Linked DNA regions of Roseivirga sp. BDSF3-8. Each later gene encodes a partner of the first gene's protein in a complex. Links are inferred from orthologs where the notes say so. Each region holds a gene or a part of one and is shown on either strand. Other genes may lie near its edges.

Region 1 (3,725 bases):
GTCCGGGTTTTGATATATTGGAACATTGAGAGAGATGGGCTCTTCTTCGTATGAATTACCCATAGTATATTTGATGACCTGCAGGTGACCGCCCAGGGCAAAAACTTTTTCCCGGATAGTGTTCTGAAACCCATCCAGTATCATGATGGAGATAAGGACGGCGGCCAGGCCAAACCCAACGCTGGCTACGGCTACCTTGTGTATGGTGCGGGAAAACGAACCGTTTTCTGAGGAATTAAGTCGCTTGAAAATGAAGTAAGGGAATTGCAAAGCCTTTCCTGCCGTTAAATATTGAAGCTGCAAATTACGAAACTATGAGAAACTACCTTCTGCTGGTGATAATGTTTTTAGCGCTACTGCCAGTCACCGCCTGCGCAGCAAGTGACGACCGGCAAAAACAGGCTCGGCCCCCTGCAGAGGAATACCCGCAAGAAAAATCTATCATGACCGCTGCTGCCAGGCCAGAGGCTTATATCCCTCTTTTGGAAGGCAAAAATGTAGCGGTGATCGTAAATCAGACTTCTACCACCGGCGAACAGCACTTGGTGGACTTGCTACTGGAAAAAGGGGTGGCGCTAAAAAAGATCATGGTGCCTGAGCATGGCTTCCGCGGCACGGCTGATGCCGGTGAAAAGGTACAGGACGGGGTGGATCCGGCAACCGGGCTGCCTGTCATAAGCCTTTATGGAAGTAACAAAAAGCCGTCTGCGGATAAGCTGGCGGATATCGATGTGGTGGTTTTTGACCTGCAGGACGTGGGCGTACGCTTCTATACCTACATCAGCACCATGCACTACGCCCTGGAGGCCTGTGCCGAAAACGGCAAAAAACTGGTGGTGCTGGACAGGCCAAATCCTAACGGAATGTACATCGATGGCCCTATCCTGAAGGAAAAGTTCAGAAGCTTTGTGGGGATGCACCCTATTCCTGTGCTCCACGGACTTACAGTGGGTGAACTGGCCAGGATGATAAATGGTGAAGGCTGGCTGGCCGGGGGACTAACTTGCGAACTGGAGGTAGTTCCTGTAGTCAACTATTCACACGATATGTCGTATACGCTACCGGTGAAGCCCTCTCCCAACCTGCCTAATGACCTAAGCATTCAGTTGTATCCTTCCCTATGCTTCTTTGAAGGCACTCCCATCAGTGTAGCACGGGGCACGGTGTTCCCTTTTCAGGCAATAGGCTACCCTGAGCCATCATACGGAGTGTTTACCTTCACACCGAAAAGTATTCCCGGGATGGCTAAGAGCCCCAAGCTGGAGGGTAAAACTTGCTACGGAATTGATTTTCGCAATAGTGATGAGCAGCCGGAGGGTCTTGACCTAACCTACCTCATCGACTATCACAATAAATGGGAAGGCTCAAAACCTTTTTTCACTGATTTTTTCAACCTGCTGGCAGGTACGGATGTACTGGCGGAGCAAATCAAGCAGGGATTCAATGGGGAAGATATACGTATGAGCTGGCAGGAAGAGCTACAGGCATATAAGGAGATGCGTAAAAAGTATTTGCTATATAAGTAATGGGATCTGATAGCAGGCGCCTCTCCGGCCAGGGTCAATGATTGCGGTAGTGCCTCAGCAAGTCTCTGGCGGCCTTGCCAGGGCTGGTGTTGCCGGCCAGCACATCAGAGGTAATCCGGTCAATAGAGCCCTTTACCTGCTCGCTCGCATAAAAATCGACGATAAGCTGATGTTCGATCGCATCCTGCATCCATTGCAGTTGCTGATCTTTTCGCTTCTTATCAAAGAAGCCATTTTGATAAAGGGCCTTATGGTGCTTCTCTATCAGTTCCCATACTTCCGTAAGGCCCTGGCTTTTCATAGCAGAGCAGGTGAGTACCTTAGGGTACCATCCTGATTCATTAGTTGGGAACAGGTGCAGCGCATTCTGATATTCTTGTTTTGCCTTTTTAGCAGTCTTAAGGTTATCTCCATCCGCTTTGGTGATCACTATGCCATCGGCCATTTCCATAATACCCTTTTTAATGCCCTGCAGTTCATCCCCAGCACCGGCAAGCATAAGGAGCAGGAAGAAGTCGACCATGCCATGCACGGCAGTTTCAGACTGCCCAACCCCTACTGTTTCAATAAATATTATGTCAAAACCTGACGCTTCACAGAGAAGCATGGCTTCCCGGGTACGGCCTGCCACTCCACCCAATGTAGTGCCGGTAGAGGAGGGCCTGATAAATGCATTAGGGTCGTGGCTTAATTCCTCCATACGGGTCTTATCCCCCATGATGCTGCCCCCCGTTTTTCGGCTACTGGGGTCTATCGCTAACACAGCCACTTTGTGCTCATGGCCGGTAAGCAAGGTGCCAAAAGACTCAATGAAGGTGCTTTTGCCTACTCCCGGCACCCCGGTAATTCCTATACGAATGCTTTTGCCTGTTTCAGGCATGAGGCTGTCCAGCAGCTCTTCAGCCATCTCCCGGTCCTCAGTCAGGGTACTTTCTACCAGGGTAATGGCCCGGCCCAGTGTGATGCGGTCGCCATTTAGTATTCCCTCGCGGTACTCTTCAAGTGAAAGCCTGTTTTTTCTGCGTGCTGCCATAGTTTGGCTAAGGTAAAAAATCTATCGGTATTTGTGATCGAATCGGAAACGGTCGCTGACTGATTAAAACCTCCCCATGTTCTTTAGTCAAAGAATTACACCCTCTGTCAGGAATTACTGTGAAGACATTCCTTTCATTCCCTACTTTAGGTATCAAAGCAAAGACTAATCTATGAAATACCTGCTATTAACTGTATGCCTCCTGTTTTGTCTGTCTGCTAAGGCCCAAAACATGTCCCTGTCTCCGGCGGAGGTAGCTGAAAACTCTCTGAAGTCTCTGGAAGGCCTCAAAGGAGTGGAAAGAGATTGGGATAGTTTTCGTTCTTACTTCACGCCGGACGTCCGGATCAGTTTGCTTCGCAAGTCTACGGATGGAGAGGAAGAAGTACGTCACCTTACGCTTGAAGAGTTTATAGAAAAAGCGGGGGCTAACTACCTTAAAAACGGCTTTTACGAATACCCTGTTACTGATCCGGTAGTACATACCTACGGACAAACCGCGGTGGTATGGCAGCCGTACGCCATTAAGTTTAACATGGAAGGCGAAGAAATTATGCGTGGCATCAATATTTACCATCTGATACAGGTAAACGGGCAGTGGCGGATCACATTTCTTACCTGGGAGGCTCAAAATGAGACCATGCCTGTTACGGAATGGCGGGAAAGCCAGGAGTAATCATCAGCCGGCAGTCACTTATTTGAACATTGCTACGGAAGGCTCTTCACCCTTTCTGACCCAGCCCCGGTACATCCCGTCTGAATTAAAAGAAAGCACTGGCATACCTGTTTTATCTACTGCAATCAGGCCCCCTTCAGCCCCCATTTCCACCAGTTTGTGCTGCACCACTGCATCACAGGCCTGCTGTAGGGTAAGGCCTTTATATTCCATAAGGCTGGAAATATCATGAGCCACGAGCGCACGCAGGAAATACTCCCCATAACCCGTACAGCTCACAGCACATGTAGCATTATTTGCATAGGTGCCAGCCCCAATGACAGGGCTATCACCTATGCGGCCGTATTTCTTGTTAGTGAGGCCGCCTGTACTGGTGGCTGCAGCAAGGTTGCCCTGGCTATCCAGGGCAACGGCTCCCACCGTACCAAATTTCTTATCGTCCGAATGATCCAGTGTCACTTGATCCCTCTTCAAGGCCCGCTGCCACTGA
Region 2 (3,899 bases), 2.7 Mb from region 1 along the record:
GCCATGTCCGCCATCATAGGAGGGTGCAATTCGCTGCATGTTATTCCCTACGATGAAATTTTCCGGCCTGTCAGTTCTTTCAGCACCAGAATCAGCAGGAATGTTTCCCTTATACTCAAAGAAGAAAGCTACCTGAATAAGGTGGTGGACCCTGCAGCGGGCTCATATTATATAGAGAGCCTGACAGACGATATTGCCAATAATGCCTGGAAAATATTTCTTGAAATGGAGGAGCTGGGTGGCTTTGTGAAAGCTTACCACAGTGGCTATATACAAGATCAGGTAGAAAAAGGCGCTAACGCCCGAAAAGTTAAGACTGCCTCCCGCCGGGATGTCTTTGTTGGGGTCAACCAATATGCCAATGCAAGTGAGATCCTGGATCCCGATGCCCTCAAGCTAAAAAAGTATACTCCGGGCGAAGAAGGGCCGGTACTTACTCCCTATCGTGGAGCCTGGCCGTTTGAGCAATTAAGGCTTAAAACGGAGAAGTTTGTTAAGCGCATGGGACGCGAACACCGTCCGAATATTGAGCCTATTCTATTATCTAATACAGCTATGGCCAAAGCCCGGGCCTCTTTTGCCACTGGCTTTTTTGCCAGTGCCGGCTTCGGCTCACTGGATGAAATGATAGTGGATAATGTAAAAGAGAATGCAAAGAAAGCCGGTCAGCAGCGGGCTGACATCATTGTTTTCTGTGGCTCTGATGAGGATTACAGACATAATGCGCGCCAAGCGGCCGAAAAGTTCAGGTCTGGGTGCAAGGGAAAACTACTTATACTTGCCGGACCACCAGAAGCGCTCGAAGAGGGATATGCAGGGCTTTTCGATTACCTGATACACCGTAAAAGCAATGCCATAGAAATCCTGGAGCAAATACAGGAGAAAGTGCTTTCCAAATCAAAAAACAACTAGACGATGAGACCTGATTTCAAAAATTTCAAATGGGAAGGGGTTTCAGCTAAAAAACCTGAACATAAAAATGTTATAGCAGACTGGAAAACCGCCGAAGGAATAGAGGTACCCCCGATAATAACGCCTGATCACCTGAGTCCTGCCGAGCATATTGGATTTCAATCAGGACTTCCTCCCTACCTGCGGGGCCCTTACAGCACTATGTATGTTACGAGGCCATGGACCATCCGCCAATATGCAGGGTTTTCGACCGCAGAAGAATCAAATGCCTTTTATAGAAGAAACCTGGCCGCCGGTCAGAAAGGTCTTTCGGTGGCGTTTGACCTGGCTACTCACCGCGGGTATGATTCAGATCATGCACGGGTGGTAGGCGACGTGGGAAAGGCGGGCGTAGCTGTGGATTCGGTGCTTGACATGAAGATCCTGTTCGATCGCATCCCACTTGATAAAATGTCAGTATCTATGACGATGAACGGTGCGGTCATTCCGGTGATGGCCTTCTATATTGTGGCAGCGGAGGAGCAGGGTGTAAAACCTGAGCAGCTGAGTGGCACCATTCAGAACGATATTTTCAAAGAGTTTATGGTGCGTAACACCTATATATACCCTCCGGCTCCGAGTGTACGTATCATTGCTGATATTTTTGCCTATACATCCCGGCACATGCCAAAATTTAACAGTATCAGCATTAGCGGATACCATATGCAGGAAGCTGGTGCCACAGCAGACATTGAGCTGGCATATACACTGGCGGATGGCCTGGAGTATTTACGTACGGGTATAAAGGCGGGCCTTAAAGTAGATGAATTTGCTCCCAGGCTTTCCTTTTTCTGGGCGGTAGGCATGAATCACTTCATGGAAATAGCCAAAATGCGGGCCGCCAGAATTCTTTGGGCCAGACTGGTAAAACCTTTTAATCCGGAAAACCCTAAAAGCATGGCCCTGCGTGCTCACAGCCAGACATCAGGCTGGAGCCTGACCGAGCAGGATCCTTTCAATAACGTTACCCGTACTTGTGTGGAGGCCCTCGCGGCAGCGATGGGGAATACCCAGTCACTTCACACTAATGCGTTGGATGAAGCCATAGCGCTTCCTACTGATTTCTCAGCAAGGATAGCCCGAAATACTCAACTTTACCTGCAGGAAGAAACAGGCATTACACGTACAGTTGACCCCTGGGGAGGGTCATACTATGTTGAGTTTCTCACGGACCAGATAATGCGTAAGGCCTGGGATCTGATACAGGAAGTAGAGGAAATGGGCGGCATGGCTAAAGCTATAGAAAGCGGGCTGCCTAAAATGCGTATCGAAGAGGCTGCCGCCAGAAAGCAGGCGCGTATAGACAGTACAAAAGACGTCATTGTTGGTGTAAACCGCTACCAGACTGAAGAAGAAACAAGTATCGACCTTCTTGAAGTGGATAATACTGCGGTAAGGAAGTCACAAATAGAACGCCTCAATAAAATGAAGGCTGACCGGAACAATGAGAAGGTTCAGGAATCACTTGAGGCTATCACCACCTGTGCGCGTACCGGAGAAGGAAATCTGCTTGAATTAGCCATAGAAGCAGCCCGTAATCGTGCCAGCCTGGGAGAGATTTCTGAAGCTATGGAAAAAGAGTTTGGCCGCCACAAGGCGGTTATAAAATCCATATCAGGTGTGTACTCCCGCGAAGCTGAAGAAGAAGACACTTTTAAAGAAGCACGGGAACTTGCCGACAGATTTTCCAGGGAAGAAGGTCGCCGCCCCAGGATTATGGTTGCTAAAATGGGACAGGACGGACATGACAGGGGTGCAAAAGTGATTGCCACAAGTTTTGCTGATCTGGGCTTTGACGTTGACATAGGGCCACTTTTTCAAACCCCTGAAGAGGTGGCAAGACAGGCAGCTGAAAATGATGTGCATATTGTAGGGGCATCCAGTTTGGCAGGAGGGCATAAAACACTGGTGCCTCAGCTTATCGAAGCTCTCCGGGAGCTTGGCCGCGATGACATCATGGTTGTAGCAGGGGGTGTAATCCCTTCGCGCGATTACCAGGAATTGAAAGATAAAGGTGTGGCAGAAGTATTTGGCCCTGGTACAATCATTTCAAAAGCTGCTATCCGAGTACTCAACCGACTTATGGAAGATGAGCCTGTAAGCAGCGAGGAGTAGGCTTTATTCAGGTTTTGAAAAACAAAAGCCCCACTGAATGAGTCAGTGGGCTTTTGTTATCTGGTAGTTATTGCAGTTCCGAAAGCTTGTTAGACAGCGTAAGCCTTTCTCCTAAAGACTCATAGGCATTTGATAGTTCATTTGCATACTTCTCCGTTTCGTCCGAGGACATTAAGAGGGATAGCTGTTGTTGATGGTCAAAAGCTTCTCTGTGTTTCTGCTGGGCTGTTTCGGCAGTAATTGCCGTTTCCAACATGGTTATCTTATCATCATATTCAATATTACCCATTAGAAGCAAGCCCTTTTCAGCATAAGTTTCTGCCTCAGCATATTCCTTATTGGATAACTTGAATACTGAGAGATCCCGATATGCCTGGGAGAGATAGAATGATGAGGCGGTAGGCATAATTGTCTCAAGGGCCAGCTCGTAATAGTGATCTGCACTATCTTTCATTCCTGTTTTTGAATACATATAAGCCAGATTATGATACAGCCTGCCCTCAGTTCTGTAATCTTCCAGTTCCTGGGATATCTCTACCCCTTTATCAAAGTACTTTTTTGCCTTGTCATACTCCTGGAGAAGGATAAGGGCGTAACTCATAGAATTGTAAAGTCCTCCAAGCCCTGTTTTCTCCTCATCCATACCTTCAGCTAACTCAATAGCGCGATCCAGGTATTCTTTACTTTTACTGTAATTACCTGCATCAAGATAATTCCTTGCTCTGGTCCTTACCATTTTGAGTTTAAAGCTTTGCTCAGAAATATAGTCATAAAGCTTGAAGGCTTCCGCAAAGTGACTCTCTGCCAGATCATACATTTTCAGACGCCGAAAC

The links.
Region 2: the proteins of meaB (region 1) and scpA are in contact, whole or in part, in a crystal structure (PDB 8DPB), measured with the Methylorubrum extorquens proteins. The link is inferred for Roseivirga sp. BDSF3-8 from one-to-one orthologs. Residues at the interface, in SOR26638.1 of Methylorubrum extorquens: Arg20, Ala21, Ala24, Arg25, Thr28, Ser32, Arg33, Arg34, His37, Thr98, Gly99, Gly100, Ser101, Ile102, Leu103, Lys106, Thr107, Ala110, Ala113, Ile114, Asp115, Arg116, Ala118, Phe119, Ile120, Arg121, Pro122, Pro124; in SOR27001.1 of Methylorubrum extorquens: Glu577, Glu578, Asn579, Asp580, Gly581, Arg582, Arg583, Arg585, His596, Ala604, Ser605, Ala608, Asp609, Gly611, Phe612, Asp613, Val614, Asp615, Ile616, Gly617, Pro618, Leu619, Glu625, Arg628, Gln629, Val631, Glu632, Asn633, Asp634, Glu661.

What each region holds. Positions count from the first base shown.
Region 1 is NZ_JBGNFV010000001.1:1,028,554-1,032,278, forward strand. What follows is about bases 561-3,365. They hold meaB (methylmalonyl Co-A mutase-associated GTPase MeaB), read right to left. Parts: upstream 2,560-3,365; coding sequence 1,561-2,559; downstream 561-1,560. Other genes in these bases: AB9P05_RS04125 (exo-beta-N-acetylmuramidase NamZ domain-containing protein), read left to right, coding at 561-1,526; AB9P05_RS04135 (nuclear transport factor 2 family protein), read left to right, coding at 2,732-3,235. Outside these bases: AB9P05_RS04120 (ABC transporter permease), read right to left, coding at 1-270; more of AB9P05_RS04125, read left to right, coding at 315-560. UniProt on the Escherichia coli protein: Binds and hydrolyzes GTP. Likely functions as a G-protein chaperone that assists AdoCbl cofactor delivery to the methylmalonyl-CoA mutase (MCM) ScpA and reactivation of the enzyme during catalysis.
Region 2 is NZ_JBGNFV010000001.1:3,737,188-3,741,086, reverse strand. The notes cover bases 512-3,490. They hold scpA (methylmalonyl-CoA mutase), read left to right. Parts: upstream 512-915; coding sequence 916-3,066; downstream 3,067-3,490. Other genes in these bases: AB9P05_RS15855 (tetratricopeptide repeat protein), read right to left, coding at 3,134-3,490; AB9P05_RS15865 (methylmalonyl-CoA mutase family protein), read left to right, coding at 512-912. Also shown: more of AB9P05_RS15865, read left to right, coding at 1-511; more of AB9P05_RS15855, read right to left, coding at 3,491-3,899. UniProt on the Escherichia coli protein: Catalyzes the interconversion of succinyl-CoA and methylmalonyl-CoA. Could be part of a pathway that converts succinate to propionate.